Regions from separate parts of the Pedobacter jaeyakensis genome, predicted to be linked through region 1. Evidence: riboswitches for the same ligand, from Rfam matches in the RefSeq annotation. Region 1 holds a riboswitch; each other region holds the start of a gene.
What was found. Region 1 has a riboswitch for S-adenosylmethionine ahead of metH (methionine synthase). Riboswitches for the same ligand answer to the same signal wherever they lie in the genome.
Positions count from the first base shown of each region.

Region 1 (3,282 bases):
GCAACAGTAAGTATGTTTGGATCAAAAATAATGTCTTGCGGAGGAAAGCCGATTTCATTAACCAAAATATCATAAGATCTTTTGCAAATTTCTTTTCTTCTTTCAAAATTATCGGCCTGTCCCAGCTCGTCAAAAGCCATCACTACTACGGCTGCTCCGTAAGTCATGATCTTAAGGGCACTTTCCCTGAATTTGTCTTCACCCTCCTTAAGAGAAATGGAGTTTACAATTCCTTTGCCCTGTAAACACTTTAAACCTGCTTCAATCACCGTCCACTTTGATGAGTCAACCATGATCGGTAGCTTAGAAATATCCGGTTCAGAAGCAATCAGGTTCAAAAATTTGGTCATCGCGGCTTCAGAGTCAATCATCCCTTCGTCCATGTTGACGTCTATCACCTGTGCTCCGCCTTCTACTTGTTGTCTTGCCACAGTGAGTGCAGCTTCAAAGTCTCCGCTTAAGATAAGTTTAGAGAATTTAGGAGACCCTGTGATATTTGTTCGCTCACCAATATTAACAAAAATACTTTCGGGCGTGATCGCAACAGGCTCCAATCCGCTCAAGCGGAGATATTCTGGTATTTCAGGTATTTTTCTTGGTTCAATACCCTTGGCTTTTTCAGCAATGCAGCCAATATGATCGGGTGTGGTGCCGCAGCATCCACCTACAATGTTAACAAACCCATGCTGTATGAAATCTTCCACCAGGTGGGCAGTTTCATGAGGCATTTCATCATAGGCACCAAATTCATTTGGCAAACCAGCATTTGGGTAGGCCGATACGTAACAACCTGCCTTCGCCGATAGTTCTTCAATATGTGGCCTCATGTCTTTTGCGCCAAGCGCACAATTAAAGCCGATACTTAGCGGCTTCGCATGAATTACAGAGTTCAAAAAGGCCTCCACAGTTTGGCCAGATAGTGTCCTTCCAGAAGCATCTGTTATTGTTCCTGAGATCATGATCTCTATTTTCCTACCAATTATTTTTTCATATTGCTTAATTGCATAAATGGCTGCCTTTGCATTTAAAGTATCGAATATTGTTTCAATTAGCAGTACATCAGCACCTCCGTCAACCAATCCCCTGATCTGAACATCATAGGCATCAACCAACTGGTCGAATGTAAGCGCTCTGTAGCCTGGATCATTCACATCTGGTGATATGGAAAGGGTTCGGTTTGTTGGCCCAACCGCACCCGCAACGAAGCATTTCCTGTCGGGATTGTTGGCCATGAACTCATTGATGGCTTCTTTAGCAATTTTAGCTCCTTCAAAGCTCATTTCGTAATCAAGCTCTTCCATCTGGTAATCGGCCAGCGAAATGCGTTGGGTACTAAAAGTGTTGGTCTCAATAATATCAGTTCCAGCCTTGAGGTATTCTGTATGAATAGCTTTGATAATATCCGGCCGCGTGATGTTGAGCAGATCATTGTTGCCCTTTACATCGCAAGGATGATCTTTAAAACGTTCTCCCCTAAAATCCTCTTCGGTTAAAACATAGCGCTGGATCATAGTACCCATTGCACCGTCGATGATCAGAATACGTTTTTCTAATTCTTCTCTAATGTTCATTTAAATAGTATCCATATGAGTTGATAATAAGCTGTTTTTGATAGTGGCGGAGCCAAAACAAGTGCCGAACGAATTATAAACAAAGCTTAACGAGAATGATAAAGTCTGCTAACCGATTGGCATCTCTGCCGTCAACTAACTTATCTTTCAGAGGCCAAATAACAGGCTTCAGTAGAATGTAGCACCTTGTAAGCACAGGTTGCTAAGACTTCGCAGGGTCTAATCCCTCCGTCTTTCTCTATAAGCAGTACAAAAGTGCAACAAAGAAAAATCATTTCCAAAAAAACAACTATTAATACGAATAAAGTTCGCTATATGGGCCTGTAGCAAGACTGAATGGAAATTAAATTTTGATGGAGGCGTTCGTCGAATAATATTCGGGTTTGGTCGGTACTTACCCAATACTGGTATAGTATTCCAAAATGCCGTGCAACGTTTTTGTCATCCCTACGTCTTAATTACAAAACGACAAAAAAGACCTCAAAAATCAAACGACATGAAAACTCTAACACAAACATTATTCGCAGCAGCATTAACAGTAGTAGTTTTAACTTCTTCCGCTTTCTCAACTTTCGCAACTCAGCAGCCCACTACCATCTCATCACGAATTCCTTCAGTTATAAATTTCAACAAGATTTGGGTTAGCGGAAACGTGAAGATCATTTTAACACAAGGTGATAAAGAAATTGTACAAGGGACGGAAAGCTTTAATCCTGAGAAAACTTCAGTATTGAGCAAGGGCCAAACACTATACATCAATTCAATGGAATCATCGCAAGTGACCATCAACATCACTGTTAAAGATCTTCAACGCATTGAAGCATACGGACAATCAGTGGTGGTAACCAGCAACAACTTCGATGTAAAATATCTTCAATTGTTTTTAAGCCAAAGTGCAACTGCCAGGATTAAAGCAACCGTTGGTAGTATTTACAGCGTTGTAAATGATAGCGCAGTATTAAAAATCAGCGGAACTGCAGACCAAAGTACAATTGTCGCAAGTAATATGAATAATGTAAAATTCAACAATTTTGCCACTTTAAAATCCTCACAGTATGCATCTGAGGAAATAATGATCGCAGACAGATCATCAATGGCCATTGCCAAGTAAGCAGATACGTTTCAATATATATAAAAATAGCGGCTATTAAATAACAGTCGCTATTTTTATGTTAGCTTGCTTCTAAAACTGGAGAAGCCAATTATTACTACGCAAGTCAAGACCCCTATTGTATACGCTAGTATATCGCTCCATAAAAATCCCCGGCCCAAAACTAAAGCACCTAAAGTTGTTGCTCTTACATGGTCTATCCACGAAGCGTGGTAGAGTTGACTAAATTCCACTACATAGCAGATTAATAAACTTGATATTGCAACAGTGCTTATACGGGCCCGGATGATTAAGCATCTAATCATTAAAAATATCATTACTGCCCACAGCAAATCACCAAACCCGGGAGGTATTGCTGGTATACGCCTTGACATGAGACCTCCAAAAATTACGATGAAAATGAGTAATAGATAAACCAGTCTTGTTTTTGTATTTTTATTAGTATTCGCCATTGCCTGTCACAAATGTAGTGTCTTAATTGTTAATTGTTTACTTTGTATGAATAGGACTTAACAATATGAAAAAAATAGCATTGGTGATTGGTGCAACCGGACTGGTAGGTAAAGAACTTGTAAAGTTACTTCTCGCAGATAACCGTTT
Region 1 covers NZ_CM136921.1:1,336,698-1,339,979, forward strand. Annotated here, with positions in the region: gene metH (methionine synthase) at 1-1,571, opposite strand, end outside; SAM riboswitch class I at 1,709-1,818, opposite strand; gene ACXZ1K_RS06055 (GIN domain-containing protein) at 2,068-2,682, shown strand; gene ACXZ1K_RS06060 (ribosomal maturation YjgA family protein) at 2,739-3,134, opposite strand; gene ACXZ1K_RS06065 (NAD(P)H-binding protein) at 3,200-3,282, shown strand, end outside.

Region 2 (3,282 bases), 1.4 Mb from region 1:
GGATTCTTGCCAAGTTTGCGAAAATTGTAAGAAAGACCTGGAGCAGTATTGTCTTGAAGGTAATACAGGAACCTATAATAGCATGGAGCGTGATGGTTCTTCACCAACTTATGGTGGTTATAGTAATACGATTGTTGTAAGAGAAGAGTTCGTTTTGCATATTTCTGAGAAATTAGATCTTGCAGCCACAGCTCCATTATTATGTGCTGGTATCACCACCTACTCTCCTTTAAGACATTGGAAGGTTGGCAAAGGACATAAGCTTGCAGTACTTGGACTAGGTGGCTTGGGTCATATGGCTGTGAAGTTCGGTGTGGCTTTTGGTGCTGAAGTAACTGTTTTAAGCACTTCGCCAAAAAAAGAAGAAGATGCTAAAAAGTTAGGTGCACATCACTTCGTAGTAACAACTGATGCCGAGCAAGTGAAAGCAGCGAGAGGCACTTTTGATTTTATTCTGGACACAGTTTCTGCAGAGCATGATTTTAACATGTATTTGAGCTTGTTGAGAACAGACGGCACGATGATTTGTGTCGGAGTTCCACCTAAGCCAGCAGAAGTTGCTGCGTTTAGTTTATTAGGCGGTCGTAAAAGCCTTGCCGGATCTGGAATTGGTGGTATAGCGGAAACTCAGGAAATGCTTGATTTTTGTGCAGAACACAATATTGTTTCGGATATAGAAATGATTGATATTAAAGATATTGATGCTGCTTACGATCGTATGCAAAAAGGTGATGTACGCTACAGATTTGTAATTGATATTGCAACATTGTAGTAACACGATATTAAACATTTATGAAAGAGGCTTCTGGCCTCTTTTTTTATGGATTAAAAATATATTATAATTAAATCTACTAATTTGGTAGTCTTTATTATATTTGCATCATGATATGCAAGATTAAAGCTATTCAGCATTCATGTTTTGTTTGTAGCCGGTAGTGCTGGATGGCCATACCGAAGTCAGGTTGTTTACTCATTGCAACCTGAAATGGGGGTCTGCTGTGAAGCATGCTCTAAAAAAACTCGTTAAATTATATTTGGTTTTTAAGGGCTGTCTTTTTGAGGCAGCCCTTAATAAAAAACTAGTTTATTAATTGTTTACTTATCCAGAAAGACTGAGGGAAAGGCCCTTTGACGTCTTAGCAACCTGTTTTTAATAAGGTGCTAACTCCTTCCGCAACATGGTTGCGGTAAGATAAGATTTGTGCCCGTCGGAAACCTGGATGTGTAAGCTTAAAAATTAAAGTTTAAAAGATGAAAATTTACTTAGACAATGCAGCTACCACATCGCTTAGTCGGGATGTATTTAATGCGATGGAGCCTTATTTATTTGAAAGCTACGGAAATCCTTCTTCCTCACATTATGAGGGGAGAGCTGCAAAAGTAGCTATTGAACAATCCAGAAAAACAATTGCAGATTTGCTAAATGCCGATCCTAAATCTATCATATTTACCTCAGGGGGTACAGAGGCTGATAATACTGCTATCGTTTCTGCTATCCGTGCCAACGGTATTAAGGTGGCCATAACTTCCCAACTGGAACACCACGCGGTATTGAATACCTTAAAGCAATTGGAGAAATCTGGAACCATTAAGTTGTTCTTTGTTAAGAATGACGACCAAGGAGCATTATCAATACCTCATCTTCAGGTGTTGCTGGAAAAAAATGAAAGTGCATTTGTTTCTTTGATGCATGCCAATAATGAAATTGGTAACCTTAACGATATTCATCAGATAGCTGAAGTCTGTCAAAGCTTCGGCGCAATTTTCCATACGGATACCGTGCAGTCCATCTGCCAGTATCAATACAATACTAAACTTCTACGCGCAGATTTCCTGGTAGGTTCTGCTCATAAGTTTCACGGTCCTAAAGGTATTGGCTTTTTGTACGCTCGGAACCCTGAAAGGCTAATACCCATGTTAAATGGCGGTGCGCAAGAGCGAGGTTTGCGAAGTGGTACAGAAAACGTAAGCAGCATAGTTGGTTTGGCCAAGGCATTGGAACTGGCTTACACTAATTTAAGTCAACATCATCAGCATTTTATAAACGTCAAAGGAAAAATGATTAACGATTTACTTAGCAAAATACCTGGAATTAAATTTAATGGGCACTCAGCCAGCAAACAGCAAAGCTTGGCAACTGTACTTAGTGTTTCACTACCAAATCCGGAAAATGGGCAATCTGTGCTGAGTTATCTTGACCATCATGGAATTTGTGCCTCTGGAGGAAGTGCTTGCTCAAGTCGATCCAGTTCTCATGTATTGTCTGCGCTTGGATTAGCCAATAAGCAAACCAATATCAGGTTTTCATTTAGCAGATATACGACTGAAGATGAGGTAAGTGAGGCTGTGGACAGGTTAGCTTCATTATATGTGAAGGATGCACTGAGAGAAATTAGTTCCGTATGCTAGCAGTTAATTACCTGGCTTTTGCAATTCCTGCTTTTTTCCTTTTCCTATGGCTGGAATATAGGCTTACTAGTGCGGATAAGCGTAAGGAGGTTTTTAAATATGAAAGTTCAATTAGTAACCTTAGCGTAGGAATTGCAGAACGTTTGCTGAATCTGCTGATCTCAGCAAGTTTTTACAGCCTATATGCCTGGATTTATAGTAATCATGCAATTTTTCAAATCTCTAATGTATGGTGGGTTTGGGTACTGCTGATCCTTTCTACAGACTTTGTTTGGTACTGGTATCATAGGTTGGGACATGAGGTGAATCTATTTTGGGCCGCACACATCGTTCATCATCAAAGTGAAGAGTTTAATTTAACCGTCGCCTCGAGAATTACAGTTTTCCAGGCTCTAATTCGAAATTGCTTTTGGTGTGTTTTGCCATTCGTTGGGTTCCATCCTAATATGGTGATTACTATATTGGTAGTGCACGGCGGGTATTCGTTTTTTACGCACACGCAATTAGGTAAGAATTTACGATATTTGGAATATATTTTTGTAACGCCATCTATCCATGGCATCCATCATGCTAGCGATGAACACTATTTGGATAAAAATTATGGTGATGTATTTGTGTTCTGGGATAAACTTTTTGGTACGTTTCAGCAGGAGTTAACCCCACCCAAGTATGGTCTGACTCACCCAGTGAATAGTTATTCCTTTCTTTGGCAGCATTTTCACTATTTTTTGGAATTAATTGAGGCATGCAAACGCAAGGTATATTTCAAAGATAAACTTAAAATTATATTTGGGAGTCCTTCACGGCTTAATCAGAATATTAGAACACAGCTGGAAAAAAGGTATTTTCCACAAACAAGGGATGAGGTATATC
Region 2 covers NZ_CM136921.1:2,699,615-2,702,896, forward strand. Annotated here, with positions in the region: gene ACXZ1K_RS12070 (NAD(P)-dependent alcohol dehydrogenase) at 1-772, shown strand, start outside; SAM riboswitch class I at 1,097-1,199, shown strand; gene ACXZ1K_RS12075 (cysteine desulfurase family protein) at 1,252-2,409, shown strand; gene ACXZ1K_RS12080 (sterol desaturase family protein) at 2,403-3,282, shown strand, end outside.
Region 2: linked by a shared signal. The riboswitch ahead of ACXZ1K_RS12075 (cysteine desulfurase family protein) and the one ahead of metH (methionine synthase) in region 1 are both predicted to bind S-adenosylmethionine.

Region 3 (3,282 bases), 880 kb from region 1:
GCCCTTTCAGCCCACCTTCCGGCTGTTGTGCATAAAAAGTTCTATCAGTAGCAATGGCCATACGCTGACTTTCGTTGAAAGCAATGCCCCATGGAGAATGTACAGCGTTGGTTGCTACTAGTATTAGATTTTCAATTCTGTTGTTCTCAATGATCGACCATTCCAATGCTTGTTGACCGCCTAGTGATCCGCCAATCAGTACTTTGATATTTTCAATCTCCAAATGTGCTGCTAACAATCGATGAGCTGCTACAAGATCCCTTATGGTAAATTCCGGAAAGGAAAGATAATAAGGCTGACCGGTTACCGTATTTTCACTTAATGGGTTGCTTGTACCATAATGGGAGCCTAATACGTTAGCACAAATGATGTAATGCTCTTCTGGATTAAAAAGATCATTGTTGCCGAAGAGGCCTTTCCACCAATCTAAAACATCAGCGTTAGCAGTTAAGGCATGGCAAACCCAAATAACATTATCTTTATTTGCATTTAATTTACCATAAGTCTGATAAGCGATTTGAAGGCCGGGCAGGGTTTTACCACTCTCAAATTCGAAAAGTTCATTATGAAAATATGTAGAAATAGTACTCATTCAGTTGATGAAATAATTGATTTTAGTGATGAATCGCTGCAAATGCTTGTTCTAAATCTGCTTTAATATCATCGATATGCTCAATACCCACAGAGATTCTCAATAAACTTGGTGACACTCCAGAGGCGATCTGCTCGCTTTCACTAAGTTGCTGATGAGTTGTTGCTGCGGGCTGGATAATTAGTGTTTTTGCATCGCCAACATTTGCAAGGTGGCTAATTAGTTTTAGACTATCCACTAGCTTAGATGCATTTTCAAGGTCGCCATGAAGCTCAAATGATAATACCGCGCCAAAACCGTGCTTTAAATACTTTTTGGCGTTGGCATGATATGGGCTACTTTCAAGACCTGGATAATTAACTTTTTTTACCGATTCATGGCCTTCTAACCAGTTCGCAAGGTCAAGAGCATTGTCTACGTGTCGTTGTACCCTTAGAGAAAGTGTTTCAAGTCCTTGAGTCAGTAGAAAAGAATTAAAAGGTGATAGCGCAGGACCGAAATCCCTCAATCCCTCAACCCTTGCACGGATAATGAACTGAATATTGCCAAAAGGCCCGGCGGCACCAAAAACATCGCTAAATATTAAACCATGATAGCCTTCGGAAGGTTCGCTAAACTGAGGAAATTTTCCATTGCCCCAGTTATAATTTCCTCCGTCAACGATCACTCCGCCTATACTTGTTCCATGACCGCCAATCCATTTCGTAGCAGATTGAACAACGATGTGCGCGCCATGTTCCAACGGTCTGAACAGGTAGCCCGCAGCACCGAAAGTATTGTCAACAATTAAGGGGAGATCGTACTTATTGGCAATTGCAGCTAATTTTTCAAAGTCTGCAACACTAAATGCCGGATTGCCAATGCTTTCCAGGTAAATGGCTTTGGTGTTTGCATCGATTTTTCTCTCAAAATCTTGCTCGTCATCGCCATTGGCAAATCTCACTTCTATCCCTAATCTTTTGAAAGCAACTTTAAACTGGTTGTAAGAACCACCATACAAATGAGAAGAGGAAACAAAATTATCACCAGCTTGTAGTATGTTATTCAAAGCGATAAACTGTGCCGCCTGCCCAGAACCAACTGCCAAGGCCGCAACACCACCCTCCAAAGCAGCTACTCTTTTTTCGAACACATCCGTGGTCGGATTCATGATACGTGTATAAATATTTCCAAACTCTTTTAACGCAAAAAGGTTCGCACCATGCTCAGAATTTTTAAACCCGTATGAGGTAGTTTGATAAATAGGTACTGCTCTGGAACCAGTTGTCGGATCAATTTCCTGACCAGCATGTAATTGTAATGTTTCGAATTTATATGAGGTTGACATGTTTTCTTTTTTATAGTGAACTGTTAAAATGAATTTGCACCCAGTGGGGGCATACTTAATTTCCGTACCCTTTTTAAGGGCCTTCCGAATGAATGGGTAATACAGATGGAAGATTTACAAACTATAGCATGCAACAGCACATACAACGGGTATGTTGGGCTATAAAACAATTCGTTTGATCCGGTGAGATTTTTACATTTTTCATCTTGTTTCAATTTATCTTTCCAAATAGCACCATGCTTTTTGGTCAGGAATTGGCACCTTCTCCATTTGGGAGGGTTGCCAGTGGGTCATTGAGCCTGTCTCTCGCCACTTCTTTATAAATCAAACCTGAAAATAGGATTGACTTTCTTAGCTATTGCTAGATATTGATACAAATGTAATAGGGTAAGCTTCAAAAACCAAAATATAATTCTGAAAATTTAGCAAATATCTGTTTATTAGATATATAATTTATTTTTTGTTATACAAACTTCATCGTTGTTTATGTAGAATATTGATTTAAAGCTTGGTTCAAATCAGCAATAAGGTCGTCAATATGTTCCAGTCCAACAGATATCCGAATTAAATTCTGTGGTGTTTTAGTGTCTGGGCCTTCTACTGAAGCGCGGTGCTCTATCAGACTCTCAACGCCCCCTAAACTGGTAGCCTGTGCAAATATTTTAACGGCATTTACAACACGCCTTGCTTCTTGAGCGCCACCTTTAACTAGTATGGACAACATCCCGCCAAACGCAGACATTTGCTTTCTGGCTATTTCATATTGTGGATGTGACGACAATCCTGGATAAAAAACTTGTTCTACCGCTGCATGTGTTTCTAAAAACTTGGCCAATGCATATCCATTCTCACTATGGGCTCGCATCCGGTATGGCAATGTTTTGATACTTCTTAATAATAAGAAGCAATCGAATGGAGAAGGAACTGCGCCTCCAATTTGTTGAACATTTCGTATTGCCTGCCATAGCTCATCCTGTTTAGCTGTTATCAATACTCCACCTAAAACATCGCTGTGACCACCGATATATTTCGTAGATGAATGCATTACAATGTCAGCACCTAGTACAATTGGGTTTTGAAGACATGGAGAAGCGAAAGTACTATCGCAGGCCAGTATGAGGTGGTGTGCTTTTGCAAGCTTAGCAATTGCTTTAATATCGGTTACCTTAAGCAAGGGGTTTGATGGTGTCTCAATCCAAATCAATTTGGTGTTTGATTTAATATGGGATTGAATCAGTTCCAGATTTGTTTGATCAATGAAATCAAATTCCAACGTTTCTGCAAAGATAGATTGAAGCTGTTTCTTGAATCCCCAATACATGTCATCCGGGGCGATGATATGACTACCAGGCTTCAATGCTTG
Region 3 covers NZ_CM136921.1:2,213,695-2,216,976, forward strand. Annotated here, with positions in the region: gene ACXZ1K_RS09855 (homoserine O-acetyltransferase family protein) at 1-592, opposite strand, end outside; gene ACXZ1K_RS09860 (O-acetylhomoserine aminocarboxypropyltransferase/cysteine synthase family protein) at 615-1,919, opposite strand; SAM riboswitch class I at 2,133-2,245, opposite strand; gene ACXZ1K_RS09865 (trans-sulfuration enzyme family protein) at 2,404-3,282, opposite strand, start outside.
Region 3: linked by a shared signal. The riboswitch ahead of ACXZ1K_RS09860 (O-acetylhomoserine aminocarboxypropyltransferase/cysteine synthase family protein) and the one ahead of metH (methionine synthase) in region 1 are both predicted to bind S-adenosylmethionine.